Regions from separate parts of the Gardnerella sp. KA00255 genome, predicted to be linked through region 1. Evidence: riboswitches for the same ligand, from Rfam matches in the RefSeq annotation. Region 1 holds a riboswitch; each other region holds the start of a gene.
What was found. A riboswitch is a leader RNA that binds a small molecule or an ion and turns the genes downstream of it on or off. The one in region 1 is predicted to bind thiamine pyrophosphate.
Positions count from the first base shown of each region.

Region 2: it holds a riboswitch for thiamine pyrophosphate, as region 1 does, so the genes downstream of both, HXT51_RS01425 (ABC transporter permease) here and thiM (hydroxyethylthiazole kinase) in region 1, are expected to answer to the same signal.
Region 3: it holds a riboswitch for thiamine pyrophosphate, as region 1 does, so the genes downstream of both, thiC (phosphomethylpyrimidine synthase ThiC) here and thiM (hydroxyethylthiazole kinase) in region 1, are expected to answer to the same signal.

Region 1 covers NZ_CP058374.1:781,320-787,594, reverse strand. The annotation lists gene HXT51_RS03115 (bifunctional hydroxymethylpyrimidine kinase/phosphomethylpyrimidine kinase) at 1-508, opposite strand, end outside; gene thiM (hydroxyethylthiazole kinase) at 535-2,052, opposite strand; TPP riboswitch at 2,041-2,132, opposite strand; gene HXT51_RS03105 (hypothetical protein) at 2,258-3,043, opposite strand; gene HXT51_RS03100 (UvrD-helicase domain-containing protein) at 3,515-6,275, shown strand, end outside.
Region 2 covers NZ_CP058374.1:359,331-365,605, forward strand. The annotation lists gene folP (dihydropteroate synthase) at 1-1,106, opposite strand, end outside; gene folK (2-amino-4-hydroxy-6-hydroxymethyldihydropteridine diphosphokinase) at 1,265-1,765, opposite strand; gene eno (phosphopyruvate hydratase) at 1,998-3,293, opposite strand; TPP riboswitch at 3,506-3,630, shown strand; gene HXT51_RS01425 (ABC transporter permease) at 3,620-4,435, shown strand; gene HXT51_RS01430 (ABC transporter substrate-binding protein) at 4,589-5,584, shown strand; gene HXT51_RS01435 (ABC transporter ATP-binding protein) at 5,754-6,275, shown strand, end outside.
Region 3 covers NZ_CP058374.1:291,437-297,711, forward strand. The annotation lists gene HXT51_RS01175 (MetQ/NlpA family ABC transporter substrate-binding protein) at 1-221, shown strand, start outside; gene HXT51_RS01180 (methionine ABC transporter ATP-binding protein) at 464-1,300, shown strand; gene HXT51_RS01185 (methionine ABC transporter permease) at 1,303-1,983, shown strand; TPP riboswitch at 2,124-2,234, shown strand; gene thiC (phosphomethylpyrimidine synthase ThiC) at 2,232-4,877, shown strand; gene HXT51_RS01195 (RelA/SpoT family protein) at 5,104-6,275, opposite strand, start outside.

The DNA of each region.
Region 1 (6,275 bases):
TTGGCGTAATAACATCCGCACAAGCTGCAAATTCGCGCATTGCGTTTTCTGCAGATTTTTCAAGCAATCTATCTCCTGAAGTTGCTACCATAACAGGATCTAGCACAATAACAGGAACTGGATGATTTTTAAGCCAGTTTTGAACTAGTCTTATATATGATTCGTCTCCAAGCATGCCGATTTTCACAGCGTCAATAGTTACGTCGTCAAATACTGCTTCGAGTTGCGCTTGCAAAAACTCAGTTGGTGGAGTGTAAACTTCGCGCACGCCGCAAGTGTTTTGAGCAACTAAATTCGTTGTTATGCACATTGCATATCCGTGAGATGCCATGATTGATTTCAAATCAGCTTGAATTCCAGCTCCGCCTGTTGGATCAGTGCCTGCAATGCTTAGCACTCGCGGAATAATCGGCTCTTCTAAAGAAGGTAGGGAAGATGGCCTTAGATTCGCTTCGTACACTTGATTAACCGATTGAGTTTGGGCTGATTGACTTGACTGAGTGTCTATCTGGACAGATTCATTATTCATTAATTTTATTCTTTCGTGATAGTATCGCGTAATTTATGTGCTTCTTCGCAAGGGTTTTCTGCGAGCATAAGAGCAGATACCACGCATAAGCCATTTACGGAAGTATTTTTAATAGGGAACACAGTGCTTTCGTTAACGCCGCCGATTCCGAGCGCGCTAATGCCGAATTCTTTAGCTTGTTTGGCAATCTTTTCTAGACCTTCAATGCCTAAAGCAGGAGCAGCGTCTGGTTTAGTGGCAGTAGGCCAAATTGGACCTATTCCAATAACATCAGGCAATGCTACATTTTCTTTAGCGCATTCTTCATAAACGTAATTTAACTGGTCTAAGTTTTCTATAGAAAGTCCAACCATCCATTCTGCAGGAATAGATTTACGCGCTTCAATATAAGGAGTATCTGTTTGTCCAACATGTAAGTTGAATCCTAAGTTTTTAGCGCATTCTAAACGATCATTAACGAAAATAGGTACGTCTCCGCAACCGTTAGCAAGCATTTTTTCACGTAAACTTTGAGCTTTATTATTAAAAGTTTCGCTATCTGCATACTTATCGCGCAATTGGACTACGCTCGCACCGCCTTTAACGCAATCAACTGCAATATCTTCTTCAGCTCTATCGCTCATCTTTGGGTCTGTTATGAAATATAAAGACCAGTCAACGGGGTCGAGTTCGAATTCAATATTTGTTAGTTGTATCATTTCGTCTGCGCTTAAATCCATAAGCGCATCCATCCATAATGTTCTAAATGATCCTGGTGAAGTTGAACGTTGTGCTGCCCAGGTTCCTGCTGCGGCAGCATGTACGTGTGCGGCAACTGTTGCAGCAAAAGGCTTATTTCGATTTGCTCCAACGTATGCTGCTACTAATGCACCAAGAGAGCAGCCAGTGCCGACTACTTTTGTCATTATCTCGTTTCCGCCTGAAACGCGAGCTGAGCATCCGTGGCCATAAATAGCGTCTTTTTCGCCAGAAATAGCTACTACGGATCCATAAAGTTTAACTAGCTTCTTAGCTGCTGCAACTGCCGAATCAACCGAGTCTCCAGCGTCTACGCCTTTGCCTCCGCTTTCTTCTCCAGCTAAACCTAAGATTTCTGAAGCGTTTGCACGGATTACAGCAGGTTGATTTTTAACAATTTCTCGCGCGTATTCGGTGCGAGGTGGTAATCCGCCAACTGCAACAGGGTCAAGAACCCACGGTGTATGCGCTTTTACAGCTCCGCGTATTGCAGCATCCATAGATTCTTTGTCTACTGGTCTGTATGTTCCAAGATTTATTAATACTCCAGAAGCGATTTGAGCAAATACTTCAGCTTCGTTGGCGTCTATAACCATTGCTGGAGATGCTCCTGCTGCAAGAAGAACATTTGCTGTTATTTCTTGAACAACATTATTTGTTACACAGTGTGTTAGAGGATTCTTTGCTCGCAAAGTTTCAATACATTCGCGCACGTCTTGAACGAATTGCTTGCGACGAGCATTGTTTGAGAATTCACTATTTTGATGGCACGACATAGTAGTCATGATTTTCCCTTCGCTAGTACTAACTAGATCAGGTTCAACGGGTATAATCTCAGCGCTTTTGCGCACCCCGAACCCATATTTGACTATATATGCGCGTTATGACGTTATTCGGATTTTATTTATTACGCTATATATAACGCTATTTTGTTCGTCACTTTTCCAGCTATACTAGCCACATATAGCGTCACTTTTCTCGCTATACGCGTTACGCCATTTTGCGCGCGCGAATATCTTTAAGCGTTAGGAATAATTGTCCTACTCCAATAAAGATAAGCGTGAAAATAACGAGTAAGTACGCGACTCCCACGCCAAGAGTTGTTGCGTTAAAAGTATCTGGTGCAAATCCAAACCATCCTGCTTTAGCTCCATAATTTAAGAAATTATAAGGAGCTTTCATGGCATGTTCTCCCCATCTTACGTTTGCGAATTCGCTTAATAATACTGAAAATGCCACGTATGCCAATGGTGGAACTGTTGCGAAAAGTATGTGTGAACGCTTTGATTTAAACAAGTAATCGTAAAGAACGAAGTCAGCTATAGCTAAAAGCGGCGTTATGAAATGAACGCAAAGGCTGCTTGCTCCGTTATTCATGTATGCTCCGATGAATCCTAGTTTGTTCGTTGGAGCGAGGAAGCATAAGTAGAGTGTGAATGTGACGGCAATAGAAATTGTCATCATGAATTTGAAAATATACCAAGCGTTAGTTTTTGTATCAATCCAATTAGAATTTTCTTTGTTTCGATTGATTACGTTTAGCGTATCCCAAATTAGTGAGCCTGCAAGAGCTACGCAAATCATAAGATTAGAAAGATTTGTGAAGTATGAAAGTGATAGCCAGCCTTCCCATGAGGCTGCCATTCCGTAAATTGAAGCGACAATAGCGATTATGCGTATGACTGTGCGAACAGTGTAGTCGTGGGTTGTAAGAGTTTGCGTGTTTTGCTGCGTGTTTGAAGTATTTTCCTCAACGTTTTGTAAATTTTCAGACATATTCTTTCCATATCTCTTATTTTCGCATTAGTTCGAGCATGATTTGTATTTGTTAAGTGAGTTTAAATCACCAACAATAATGATTTAACTATAAAAAAATATTTTTACACAGTATATGATTCTTCAAAAAAGGATTGTGTTTTTTTGTATGAAGTATGCAATTAAGCTTTATTAAGCTAAATATTTTGAGTTTTGAATTGTGATGTTAAGGGTGCTGAAGAGTGATTAAGAGAGAGTACTTTAGAGTAGGAAGGGTAGTTAAGGGTAGTTAAGGGTAGTTTAGGGTTGTTTGCTTGGTGATTCATTAGTTTTTGGCTATTTTTGGCGCTTTAGAGTAGTTAAGAGTAATGAAGAGTAATGAAGAGTAATGAAGAGTAGTTAAGGGTACTTAAGAGTAGCGAAGGGTACTTAAGGGTACTTAAGTGTAGTGAATCGTATAATAATCAATAGTCTTAAACAAAGGAGTGGTATATGAATTACTTGCAAGCATTATTTGATGGTACTTTGCGCTCGCATAGCTTTTCAGATTCATCTACTCCGGATAATTCTTCAGTGCAGACTTACGAAAAACCGACTAATACGCTTCTTGTTTTTGGTGCTCCAAATACGGGTAAAACGCGATTTGCTATTAAAGCTGCTCTTGATGGCATGTCATATTATAAAGATTTTTCTCAAAATCGTGCTTATGGCCCTGTAACTGTTGTTGTGCAAAATCGTAATTCTGCAGCTCGCTATTCAAATGAAATAATTAATAAATTGGGTGCGTCTTTGCAATCAAGGCCTGTTGGAACTTTGTCTGCTTTAGCTTTTCGCATTATTTCTGCTTTATCTAATTTGAAGCATACGCAAAAGCCGCGTTTACTTAATGGAGCGGAGCAGGATTCTCTATTGCGCAGTGTGATTCATACGCATATGTTGGAAGTTGTTAGGGGAGATAATGGAAGTTGCGAAACTTGCAAACTTTTTGCGCAATATTTTAATAACTATCAGTGGAATTGCGTTGTTGTAAATTCAGACAGTCTTTCTAAAGATGCTAGAGATGCTAGAGATGAAGATTCTAGAGATTCTAAAGATTTTTCTAAGAATTTTAATAAAGATTCTAATAATGCTTCAAATACTCGTTTAGATAATGAAAATAATCAGGATCAGTCTTTAATTAACTCTGCTTTTGTGCATGAATTACGAGATATGATTGCTCGTTTGGATGAGTTATCAATAGTTTCTAGTGATGATGAATCTCGTGTTTTAGAAGATTTAACTAAAGATTATGCGAGTTTATATAGCGCGGATTATATCGAAAGATTGCGCACTCAGTGGAGTTTAGCTTTTCGTTTGCGCAAGGAATATCAAGATAGACTTCGCAAGGATTATAATAATTCGGCTCGTTATGATTCTTCTGGTTTGATGATTGCTGCGTCTAAAGCTGTTAAAGAATTGGCAGATTTGCAAGATGGTTTAGCGAATATTCCAGTTATGCTTGTTGTTGACGATTTTCAGGATGTTACTTTAGGCGGCTTAGATTTTCTGAATTCTCTATCTGAAGTTGGTGTTCGCATAGTTTTAACTGCTAATCCAGATGAATCAGTGCAATCATTTAGAGGAGCTTATCCGGATTATGTGATTGAAGCTGCACGTCATGGTTTTATGCGCGCTGCTGCTGTTTCTATTGAAGATGTTTGCGATTGTGATTCGTCTTCTGACGCTTATGATTCTGCTGATTGTGACTCGTCTTCTGACGATTGCGATTCTTCAGATTATCCGAATTCAGATTTAGATAATACAGATTTAGATAATTCAACTTTTGTTTCTAATCAAATTCGCAATAATCCAATATCTCTTCAAGAATTATCGCGAAATATTGATAATTCTATAGCTTCTCTTATATCGACTGATATGCCTTTATCTAAGCGTTTGTGGAAGTATACAGCGCACGAAAGTTATGCGAACGAAAATCATGTGCACAAAGGTGAAGTCGCCGCTAATGCTTATGGAGCTGTGTACCGTTCTGCTAGAGAAGAATTAGATACTATTATTTGGCAAATAAAGCGCGCTCATTTGGATTCTAATTGTAAGTGGAGTGATATTGCGATTATTGCTCACGATAATGCAACGGTTAGAGCTTTTGGTGAAAAATTATCTAGAGATGGCGTGCCTGTTAGGTATTCGTCTGTTAAGAAAACTCTTCGCGATGAGCCTTTTGTACAAGGCCTTTTTGCAATGATTGAATTAGCGCAATTAAGCCTTCGAGGTTTAGACGATATTTCGCATGATATCTCTGTTGGCACTCTGACTATGCGCGAAGTAGCTTCTTATGTGCGTTCTCGTTTTGTATCTATTATGAATAGTCCTCTTGTGCAAAGCGATAATCGCGATTTGTATTCGAATTCAGATAGTTTGGGGAATTCTAATAGTTCAGATAGTTCGAATAGTTCAGGTAGTTCGAATTCAAAGTATTCGAATTCAGATTCTGATAGCGTAGAAATTTCTGAGTCTAATTATATTCGTGAAACACCTATGAATATTAATAGTGTTGAGATTTTAATGCGTTCTATTTCTTCTCTTCAAGCAGTTGTAAACGTGAATCATGGGGATAATAGTGAGTATGATTCCTCTCCTTTGCGAGTAATAGTTGATCAATGGCAAAAGCTTTGCGATAAAATGCATTCTTTCGCTAAGACGCAAGAAAAAAGCGATATAAATACTTCGAATTTTGAAAATTACACGATTGATAACAGTCTTATTGAAGAAAATCCTATTGGGAATAATCTAAAAGATGATTCTAAATATTCTAATTGTAATTTAGATGCGTGCTATTGGTTACTTTTATGTGAGCTTTGCGAAAGCTTAAACACGTCTAAGGATAGGAATGCGAAGCTTGAAGCGAATGACAAAACAGAGCTTGAAGCAGATAACAAAACAAATAACAAATATTGCATAAATAAGCGCGCTTATCGTGAAATTACTTCGCTTTCGTTATTGAGTTTATTGCACGATATGTGTCCTTCTAGCAAGAATGTTATTGCGCTTGTTCGCGCTTGCCGCATGATAAATAAGTTGGCTGAAAGCATTAAGAATAATTCTGAAATGTCAGAGCCTAAGTATGTGCTTGGTGAAGCTTGGAATATCTGTAATGTAGCAGAAAAATGGCAGATTATGTCTTTGCATCACAATGATTCTGGCAGAATTGCTAATGAGCGATTAGATATTGCTATGAGATTATTTGCGTATGTAA
Region 2 (6,275 bases), 420 kb from region 1:
ACGTCAATCATATCTACTAATTGCTTTGTTTCAGCTATATCATGAGCACGAATTACGCGACCGCCAGCCATAAACATCGCTGTTTCCGCAACAAGAGTTACAGGCAAGCGATCTTCTTTATCAAGATTGAATAACTTTTTGCCAAAGCCTTTTCGAGAAATTGCAACTAATATTGGACGACCAAAACGATTTAGCTGATTAATATTACGCATCATAGCGTAGTCTTGCTCGCCATCAGCAACTTTCGCGTATCCAATACCTTGATCGAGAATAATCCTATCTTTATCAATTCCACCATCTATAAGCATACGAAGATTATTGGTAAAGAATTCACACATAACTTTTGTTAAATTATCATATTCTGTATCTCTATTGCTGTGCATTGTAACTAAGCCAACATTAGATTCAGCCATCAATTTTACTTTTTCAGGATCTTCAAATGCGCGAACGTCGTTAACAATATCTACGCCAGCTTCAATTGCTGCTTTCATAACTGGAATTTTATAAGTGTCTACAGCAACAGCAATTTGAGGATAATTATCGTGAATATAACGAATCGTTGGGATTACACGACTAATTTCTTCTTCAGGAGTAATTTCTACATATCCCCCTGGCTTAGTTGTTTGACCGCCAACTTCAATAACGTCAGCTCCAGCATTAACGATTTCTTCTACATGCTTTTTAATTTGCTCTTCTGTTTGATATCTTCCACCGTCATAAAAAGAGTCAGGCGTAATATTCAAAATTGCGTAAACAATTGGCTTGTCAATAGTATCAAAGCAGAAACGTCCAGCTTTCCAAATAATAGTATTTTCGCGCGCAACAGAATTAATGCTTTCTAATAGATTAGAATCATTATTCCACGTTTTTTCACATGCGTTTATAAAAGGTTTAATGGCAATAAGCGGCAATAAAAATTGAACAGACGACTCTTTTACTTCATAAGAAGTATCAAAATGATCAATGAAATCAATCACCTTTTGCATGCAGTCAGAAGGTATATCATTCCAGTTCAAAACTAATTTTTGCTCTTTTTGTACTTGATTAAGAAGAACTTTTTCTGCAAGACTTGTGCCAGTAATATCACGTTCTTTTGTAATATTCATAACTATTCCTATCTTTATGTCTAAATACCTAAATAATCATATACTATTTGCAAGCTAAGTATGCGGATTTGCAATTTTGTTTCTAGCTTGCACATACCATAAATACAAATAAATATGAATGGAATATAAATAAATATGAATGTGAGAAAACGTCTTATTTAATTAAAAACTTCACTGCCTTCAACGATTTTAATCCAATGAGAATCATTAAGATAAGATAGTTTTTCTTCAAGTAAGTCATGATAGTCAGGATCATCTTTGCTGATTTCCAATAGCGGAACCAAGACAAATTTGCGATTATCGCGCTCTTTATGAGGAATAGTTAAATTATCGCTTTTAAATACGCATTTATCGTAATCAATAATATCTAAATCGATTGTTCGAGGACCCCAATGGATAATCCTCTTTCTGTGTAAACGCTGCTCTATCTCATGAATGAAATCTAAAAGTTCATAAGGAGTTAAGTCTGTTCTCAGCCTAATTCCAATATTATAAAAACTATCTTGCTCAACGTCTCCAACTGGTTCAGTTTCATAAACAGAAGAAACTATTACATTACTTATATGGGTATTTTCTTTCAGCATTTTAACTGCTTGTTGTAAATTATTTAAACGATCCCCAATATTGCTTCCAGAACTTATGTATACTAACGAACTCATACAGACCCCCAAATTGTTTTATATTTGTTTTAGATTGCTTTATGCAATTTTATTCAGTTTTATGCAATTTTTATATTTTTTAAATTGTTTTATTCAGTTTTATTTATTGCTTTAGATATTTTAATTCAGTTTTATTTTTATATAAAACGGCCAGCCACCGAAGTGACCGACCGTTTAGCATATTCAAATTAGCTTATTGTAGCTTATCAAAATGCAATTCAAAACTATGAAACTACTTAACGTACTTCTTGCAAGCCTTGAATGCACTGTAACCAGCGTACTGAGCAGTAGAACCAAGCTCTTCCTCAATCTCAAGCAAGCGGTTGTACTTAGCAATACGCTCGCCACGAGCAGGAGCACCAGTCTTGATTTGGCCGGTGTTCTTAGCAACAGCAAGATCAGAAATGGTGGTATCTGGGGTTTCACCAGAACGATGGGAAACCATGGAAGTGAAGCCATTCTTGGTTGCAAGCTCAATAGCGTCGAGGGTTTCGGTAACGGAACCAATCTGGTTCAACTTTACGAGCAAGGAGTTAGCTGCTCCAAGCTCAATACCCTTAGCCAAACGCTTTGGATTAGTGACGAGCAAATCATCGCCAACGAACTGCAAACGATCGCCAAGACGCTTGGTGATTTCTGCCCAATCATCCCATCCTTCTTCCTGGAATGGATCTTCGATGGAAACGATTGGATACTCGTTGATGAGCTTCTCGTAGTAATCAAGCATGTAAGCAGATTCGCGCTCTTCGCCATCGAAACGATACTTACCAGTTTCCTTGTTGTAGAACTCAGAAGAAGCAACGTCAAGAGAAATACCAATCTGCTTGCCTGGCTCATAACCTGCAGCTTCGATCGCATCCATGATGTACTTCAAGGAATCCTCATTGGACTTCATCTTTGGAGCGAAGCCGCCTTCGTCGCCAAGACCAGTAGCCAAGCCTTCCTTCTTCAAAACGTTCTTCAAGGTGTGATAAACCTCAACGCCGGCGCGCAAAGCGTCGCTGTAGGTTGCGAAGCCGTATGGAGAAATCATGTATTCCTGAATATCGGTTGCGAAGTCAGCGTGAGCGCCACCGTTCATGATGTTCATGTTTGGAACTGGAAGAATGTGTCCGTTAGTTCCGCCGATGTAACGATACAATGGAAGCTCTGCAGATTCAGCAGCTGCATAAAGAGCAGCAAGAGAAACGCCAAGAATAGCGTTTGCGCCAAGCTTGCCCTTGTTTGGAGTGCCATCGAGCTCAATCATAGTTTCATCAAGAGCGCGCTGGTCAGTGGCATCCATGCCAATAACCTTAGGTGCGATAACCTCATTGACGGCCTTGACTGCTTCCAAGGTACCCTTGCCTTGGTAACGGGACTTGTCGCCATCGCGACGTTCCCAAGCCTCAGCTTCACCAGTTGAAGCACCAGAAGGTACTAAACCAATGCCCTGAGCGCCATCTTCAGTTTCCAAATAAACTTGAACAGTAGGATTTCCACGGGAATCCAAAATTTCGCGTGCATATACGCTTTCAATAGCTGCCACAACTACTCCTTAATACTTATGGGTTGTGATGACTCTTTTAACATTAGTGCGTTTTATGGACGTTATAGATTCTTCCATTGTGTTTATGCCGTGAACGTTCACAATATCTTGATTTACTTCGAGTCAAATTAGCAGATCATCGATTTTTACACGAATATCGTTTATAAATATCGCTTTTAAATAATACTTGTCCATACCCTTAATAGATAATGACCTCAGACACGGGGTGCGCAACTACATCGTGCCAAACAACAATATGTACAGTGTTGCGCTGAGAATACACTCGTCGAACCTGATATAGCTAAAACTATCGAAGGGATTGTCGCATGACTTACAGTTCGCCTAATAAAGCGAAGAACATATTGAAGATTGCGTTTAAAGCGGTATCTTCGTGCAAAGTGTGGATTTCAACTATCCTCATTTTGGTTTTGTGGTTTTTCACAACTCTTTCTCCAATCGAAGACCGTTCTTTGCCATCCCCATATGAAGTAATACAAGCTTTTATTGATTTAAACAATGAAGGCATATTATTAAAATCCTTAGGAATAAGTATTTTACGAGTTCTTTTAGGACTTTTATTAGGAATTATTTTTGCTGTTCCAGCAGGAATACTTGCAGGAGGCAGTAAGCTTGGCAATATTGTTGTTGATAAACCAAGCCACATGTTGAGGTCAATTCCATTCCCGGCTTTAGCTCCAATATTAATAATTTTCCTCGGAATAGATGAAACGATGAAAATAGCGCTTATAGCCGTTGGTGTTTTTGGACCTATGTACGTTAATATTCGCGATGGAGTGCGTAATATTGATCCAAAACTTCTTGAATTAGCGCAGGTTTATCACGTTAAAAAATCTACTATTTTTATATCTATTTTGCTTCGCGGCACACTTCCAAGTTTTATGACAGGTTTGCGATTTGCAATATCTGTAGCATGGGTTGCATTAGTGACTTGCGAAACAGTTAATTCTTCTATTGGAATTGGATACATTCTTTCAAGAGCACAAGAATTCTTTAGACCAGATCAAATGATGGCATGCGTTATTATGTACGCAATTGCAGGTCTTGGATCTGAGCTTACTGCAAATATATTAGAGTATCTTCTTATACCTGAACGCAGATTAGATAGAAAATCACGCAAATAATCTAGTAATATCAACATTTTTCTAAAATTAACTACTTTTTAAAATGCATTAAATTGCTTTTTAAGAATTAGTCAATATTTAGAATCAACAACCAAATAATAACAACCAAACAAACAACAAACAATAACAACCAAACAAAAGGAGCTATATATCATGGCTAATTTAAAAATGCGATTTTCTAAAAAGAGCATTATTGCATTAATCTGCGCTGCTTGTGCAACTGTATCTCTTGCAGCTTGCGGAAGCTCACAAAAATCATCAACCGCTTCTTCAAAAGACGCTGGAACTATGAGAGTTGCTTATCTTTCTACAGCAAATTATTTAACTACTTTGAAAAATGAGAAATTCCTTCAAGACGAATTTGGCAAATCTAAAGTAGTTTACACTGGTCCTTACACTCCAGTTGACGGTCTTACTGCTGTGATGAGCGGAAATGCAGATGCTACAACCACTGGAACTGGACGCTTCATTGATTTGATTGCTGAAGGACAGCCATGGGTTGCTTTTGCACTCGAATATTACAATGGTGATTCCCAAGGAATCGTTGCATCCGCAAAAAGCGGCGTGAAAACACTAAAAGACTTGTATGGCAAGAAAGTTGCTATTATTCACAACGGTGACACTGGCGATTACATGCTTCACCGCGCATTCGATAAAAGCGGCTTAGATGTTTCTAAAGTTAACAAAGTTGAGATGAGCCCTAAGAACTTCCAGGCAGCATTTACTTCTGGACAAATCGACGCAATTTCCTCATTCGATCAGAATCTTGCTGCAGCAATGACAACTCCAGGCGCAAAGTTGCTTGTAAATGCTAAAAAGTACGGCAATATGAACGTCACCATTCACATTGTTTCTAAGAGCTTTGCTCAAAAGCATCCGGATCTTGTTAAGAAGATGTACAAGGCTCTTGTTCGCGAAGCAGAAAAGTCTCATAAAGAAAACAATGTTATTGGAAACGCTTACAAGCAGCTCGGAGCAAGCGAAACTATTATTAAGCAAATTGAAAAGTTTGACAATCCAACTATTCGTCCAATCGATGAAAAAGGTTTGGAAATGATGGAAACTCAGGCTAAAGAATACGTGAAATATGGTTTAATTAAGCAAGCTCCAAAGAATTTGAAAGATTCTGTAATGGATTGCTCGAAGTAAATTAATCCATATATCTATAAAACACATATCAGTAAAAACAAAAATTAAATATCAAAATAAATATATAACTGATTAATCAAAATTAGAACAAAGTTATATAACAAGTTTGTATAACAAAGTTATATATATTATATAAACATGATTTAGAGCAACGCAGTAGGAGTAAAATATGAACACTCAAATAGAAGAAAACTATGAGACTAAAAATAACTCTTACTGCGTTACTCTAGAACATATTGGCGTAACTTTTAAAAATAACGCTAAAATATTGCGAGATATAAATCTAAATATTAAAAAAGGTGAATTTGTATCTCTAATCGGACGCTCAGGATGTGGGAAAACCACTCTTCTTAAAGTTATTTCAGGATTAATCAAACCTGATTCTGGAACAATAAACGTCACGCAACATCAAGCAATAGGTTTCCAGGACGCAAGATTAATACCATGGCTAACAGTAAGTAAGAACGTAGTTTTCGGCATGCAAGGAAACAAATCAGAACTAAAATCTATTGCAGAAAAAGCTCTTAACGATATGCAACTTAATAATTGCGGTTCGAAATGGCCGTCAGAACTTTCAGGTGGTCAAGCACAACGAGTCTCATTAGCTAGAGCTTTAGTTCATAATCCTGAATTACTACTTTTAGACGAGCCTTTCGGAGCATTAGACGCTTTAACTCGTTTAGACATGCAA
Region 3 (6,275 bases), 490 kb from region 1:
GCAACTACGCTATTCAGGCTGGTTTCAATCCAATTAAAGACCCGCTTGCTTCAGAAAAAGTTGGAGGCGTTGCAGCTAAAACTTACGAAAACATTATTGTTGTAAAGAAGGGTTCTGAAAAGTTTAAAAAAATCAAGGCCTTGCTTAAAGCTTTGAAGACAAGCGAAGTGCGCGATTATATTACTAAAACTTATAAGGGTGCCGTACTTCCTGTTTTCTAAAAAATACTCACAATGTAGCCATATAATGCCGCAATGTGTATTATCCATGTACGCTTGCGGCATTATTTTTATAAGAGTGTAATATACGTAATGCGCGCGCTAGTCATAGTGTTAACTAATAAATAAATATAGTTAAATAAATACAGTTAAATAAATACGATGCTGGATAATAACTTGTGCGTAACGTAATATGAAACGCTGGTATATTTCACGCCGAGAACAATAATCTGTTAAGGAAAAGCATGATTCAGATTGAACATCTTCACAAAAGCTACGGCAAAGGTAGCGAAACGAATGAAGCATTACATGATATTAATCTCACTATTGAATCGGGAGAAGTATTCGGAATTCTTGGTTCCTCTGGTGCTGGAAAGTCTTCGCTAGTTCGTTGCATGAATCTGCTTGAGCGACCAACCTCTGGAAAAATCATCATTGACGGGAATGATATTACAGAAGTAAAAGATAAAGAACTTGCAAAAGTTCGCACAAATATTGGCATGATTTTCCAGAATTTTAGCCTTTTCCAGCAGCGCACAGTATTAAGAAACGTAACGTTCCCATTAGAGTTGAACCACACTCCAAAAACGAAACGAGAAGAACGCGCAAACTATTTGCTTGACTTAGTAGGCTTAAAAGATTTTGCAAATCGCTACCCTAGCCAACTTTCAGGCGGACAGCAGCAGCGCGTGGCAATTGCGCGAGCGCTAGCTAATAATCCTTCAATAATGCTTTGTGACGAAGCAACAAGCGCGCTTGATTCAACAACTACTGCACAGATTCTAAACTTATTGAGCAAAATTAACCGTGAGCTTAACGTAACGCTTGTTATTATTACGCATTCGTTAGCTGTAGCTCGTAATATTTGCGATCGAGTTGCAATGATTGATGGCGGGCGCATTGTGGAACTGGGTGACACGGATACGCTTTTTGCAAATCCACAAAGCGATATTTTGCGCACGCTTATTGCGGATGAAAAGCAGGAAAATCATCGAGCAAAACCTACAAACAAGTCTGCAAACGCGTCAACAAATGAGGCAACAAACACACCTAAAAACGCGCTTAACAATGAGGTGAAATAACAATGTTAGAAGCTGCTACACAATTTATTAATGACTACGGCGACTTACTTATTGAAGGCGTGCAAGACACACTTGTAATGACATCAGTTGCAACACTTTTTGCGTATATTATTGGTCTTCCTATTGGCGTACTTCTAATTACGTCAAACAAAAAAGGTATTTGTCCTAACGCGCCAATTAACACAGTTCTCGGCTGGATTGTTAATATCGTACGTTCAGTGCCTTTTATTATTTTGCTAGTTGCAATAATTCCTTTCACTCGTCTTATAGTTGGAACATCTCTTGGAGTTCCTGGAGCTATTGTTCCTCTGGTAATTACAGCTGCACCATTCGTTGCTAGAGTTGTTGAACAATCTTTAGCTGAAGTTGACGGAAGCTTAATTGAAGCAGCACAAAGCTTTGGCGCAAGCAAATTACAAATTGTTTGCAAAGTATTATTATGGGAATCTTTACCTTCGCTAATTCGCGGAGCTGCACTTACATTTATTACGCTTTTTGGATTCTCTGCAATGGCTGGAACAGTTGGCGCAGGCGGACTAGGAGATATTGCAATACGATACGGATACCAGCGTTATCAATACGATGTGATGACAGTAGCTGTTATTCTTTGCATCATTCTCGTACAAATTGTGCAAAGCTTGGGAGATTTTATTTCTCGTTCAATTAATCATCACGAACGCTGAAAAATACAAATATATTAAAACTAATAAAACTGTCTGCGCGAAATAATCGTTCAGACAGTTTTATTTTAATTGCAATCTTTTATCGCAACATACCTTTTGCTTATTAAATGCACGTACTCGTGTAAAATATAGAAGTCACAACATTTTTGCAGGGGTGCTTTCTCAAGAAGATTGCTGAGATAAGTTTTTATAAAACTTAACCCTTCGAACCTGTTAGTTAATACAACGTAGGGAGCAACGACTTAGGTATGACTTCGAATTATCCATACGCGTCTATGCGTAATCAATTTAACCTCAGCGCCTGCTTTATTGCAGATGCAAAAACTTGTAATCGTCCTATCACTGATGTAGTTGATGACGCTTTACGCGCTGGAGCAACATTCATACGTCTTCATGCTAATAATGATAATGCCCAGGAACTCACAACTGTTGCTCGTGATATCGCGCAAATAATCGAAGATAATAACAAATGCGACTCGGTCACTTTTGTTATTGATGAACGCGTGGACGTAGCATGGCAAGCAAGAAATCAAGGCATTAAAGTTGATGGTATTCATCTTTCACAAGGAGATATGGAACCTAGAGAAGCTCGTGCTTTGTTAGGCGAAGATGCCGTTATAGGTTTGTCATTAGAAACAGAAAGCCTTGTAAAAGTTATTAACGAACTTCCAGATGGATGCATTGATTATATTTGCGTAACAGCAATGCATAATCCAGAAGAAGGATGCGAAAACTCTACTGCATCTTACGAGTTGGAAGCAAATCATACAACGCTTGATGAAGAAAAAATCAATACTATTTGTAAAGCAAGTGATTTCCCTGTTCTTGTTGGCGGAAGAATTCAACTTGATGATGTAGATATGATTGCACGCACTAATGCTGCTGGATGGTTCGTAGCTGAAGCATTGTATTCTTCGCAAACACCAGAATCAACTATGAGCGAATTTATTGAGCGCTGGAAAGCTGTTCGAGGAGAAGAAAAGCACGGTTATGCCAAGCGTGTAATCGTTCCAGAAAATGCTGAGAACTCTGAAAAGCCTCAAGAAAAGAAGCCAACATTTATTAATGCTAAAGAAGCAAAAGACGCTGCAAAATTAGCAAAACAGCAAAGAGTTGATATAGCTGCTCGTGGATGCACTCAACGAGACAAAGCTCATATTCGTAAGACTACGCCAGTTCATTTTGAATATAAGTATGGTTCTTACGATTTGGAAGTTCCTTATACAGAAATTAAGCTTTCTGATACTCCAGGCGTTGGTCCTAACCCACCATTTAAGGATTACAACACAGAAGGACCTAAGTGCGATCCGAAGGAAGGCTTGGCTCCTCTTCGCCTTGATTGGATTTTGGATCGTGGAGACGTAGAAGAATACGAAGGTCGTAGACGTAATCTTCAGGATGATGGAAAACGTGCTATTAAGCGTGGTAAAGCTTCAAAAGAATGGCGTGGACGCATGCATAAGCCAATGAAGGCTGTGGATCATCCTATTACTCAAATGTGGTACGCGCGTCATGGAATTATCACTCCAGAAATGCAATATGTTGCTACTCGTGAAAACTGCGATGTAGAACTTGTTCGCTCTGAACTTGCTGCTGGACGTGCAGTAATTCCTTGCAATATCAACCACCCTGAAGCAGAACCTATGATTATTGGTTCTCGCTTCTTAACTAAGCTCAACGCGAACATGGGTAATTCTGCTGTCACATCTTCTATTGACGAAGAAGTAGAAAAGCTTACCTGGGCTACTAAGTGGGGCGCGGATACCGTTATGGATCTTTCCACCGGTAACGATATTCACACGACTCGCGAATGGATTTTGCGTAACTCCCCTGTTCCAATTGGCACTGTGCCAATGTATCAAGCTTTGGAAAAGGTTGAGGATGACGCTTCTAAGCTCAGCTGGGAATTGTTCCGCGACACTGTTATTGAGCAGTGCGAGCAGGGCGTTGATTACATGACTATTCACGCAGGTGTACTTCTTCGTTACGTGCCTCTTACTGCAAATCGCGTAACTGGTATTGTTTCTCGAGGCGGTTCCATTATGGCTGAATGGTGCTTGCAACACCATCAGGAAAGCTTCTTATACACTCACTTCGAAGAATTATGCGAGATTTTCGCCAAGTACGATGTTGCGTTCTCTTTGGGTGACGGCTTGCGTCCAGGAAGCTTGGCTGATGCTAACGATGCAGCTCAGCTTTCAGAATTGATGACTCTTGGAGAGCTAACCAAGATTGCATGGCAGCATGATGTTCAGGTGATGATTGAAGGCCCAGGACACGTACCATTCGACACTGTCCGTATGAATATCGAGATGGAGAAAGCAATTTGCCAAAATGCTCCATTCTATACTCTTGGACCTTTGACAACCGATACAGCTCCAGGATACGATCACATTACTTCAGCAATAGGCGGCGTGGAAATCGCACGTTACGGAACAGCTATGCTTTGCTATGTGACTCCTAAGGAGCACTTAGGCTTACCAAATAAAGATGACGTTAAGCAAGGCGTAATTGCATATAAGATTGCCTGTCATGCGGCTGATCTTGCAAAGCATCATCCGCATGCTATGGATCGCGATAACGCAATCAGTAAGGCTCGTTTTGAGTTCCGCTGGTTGGATCAGTTTAATTTAAGTTACGATCCTGATACCGCTATCGCTTTCCATGATGAAACGCTTCCGGCAGAGCCAGCAAAAATGGCTCACTTCTGTTCCATGTGCGGACCAAAATTCTGCTCTATGGCTATTTCGCAGAATATTCGTAAGCGTTTCGGAGGAGCAGCTCAGCAAGAGCAGCTCGTCGAAGAAGCCCGTAGCCAAGCAATTGCAGACGGCATGAAAGAAATGAGTAAGAAGTTTCAGGAAGCTGGATCTTCACTGTATCAAAGCATCTGATATTTAAAAATGTTAGTTAGGTATATTTGCGTTGAGAATATGCCTAACTAAAGTCTTTGATACTGAGAAGTAAAGTTACTGATATTTCAAAGCGAGTCTTTAGTATTAAATGCTAAAGACTCGCTTTTTATTAAATAATTTTAAAGTAAACGTTAAAAGTAAATGTCAAAAAATAAACGTTAAAAAAAGTAACCGTTAAAAGTAAACGTTAAAAGTAAACGTTAAATTAATCGCGTTCCATTTTTCTAAGTCTTGGCTCAGCACTATCTTTAGCGCCCGTAATCCTGTAAACATCAAAAACACCTTCAATCTTGCGAATAGCGGCAAGCAAAGTATTCAGATGCTGAGGATCTGCCATTTCAAAAGCAAATTGGCTTGTAGCAACTCTATCGTCTCCAGTAGCAATAGATCCGGAAATAATATTTACTCCGTGATCAGAAAGCACTTTAGTAACATCTGAAAGAAGATGCTGACGATCCAAAGCTTCAACCTGAACTTTAACCATGAACAAACCTTTATCGCTTGTCCATTGCACAGGAATTACACGCTCAGACTGAGTTTTTTGCAAACCAATCATATTCTGGCAATCAGTTCTATGAACAGAAACGCCTTGATTACGCGTAATGAAACCAACTATATTGTCTCCAGGAACAGGCATACAGCAACGCGCAAGCTTAACCCAAACGTCACCAACGCCTTTAACTGATACACCAAGAGCGCCATTAGTTTTACGCGCTCGCTCAGGTCTTCTTAAAGGCAAAGCTTCCTGCTCAACCTCTTCATCAACCTCATCTGCACCAGCATCTTTAACAAGTCTAGAAATAACATTCTGTGTTGAAACTTGACCTTCGCCAATAGCTGCATAAACAGATTCAACATTAGGTGCAATATTCAACTCATCTGCGACGCCAATTAAAGCCTGCGGAGTCATCAAAGTAGAGATAGGCAAGTTACGCTTACGCATAGCACGAGTTAGCTCATCCTTGCCCTCTTCAATGGCCTCAGAACGACGTTCCTTGCTGAACCACTGACGAATCTTATTACGAGCACGAGGAGACTTTACGAAGCTAAGCCAATCTCTAGATGGGCCAGCAGTATCTGACTTTGATGTCAAGACTTCAACAGTATCTCCATTAACAAGCTTAGTATCAAGAGGCACAAGACGGCCGTTAACGCGAGCGCCCATCATGCGATGACCAACTTCAGTGTGCACAGAATAAGCAAAATCTACTGGAGTTGCGTCTTGAGGAAGAGCAACAATACTCCCCTTAGGAGTAAAGACGTATACTTCTGATGCTCCTAAATCTTGTTTTAAAGATCCTAAAAACTCATCCGAATCAGGTGTTTCACTAGTCCAATCGGCAAGCTGCTGAATCCACTTAAGATTATCTGCTTCGC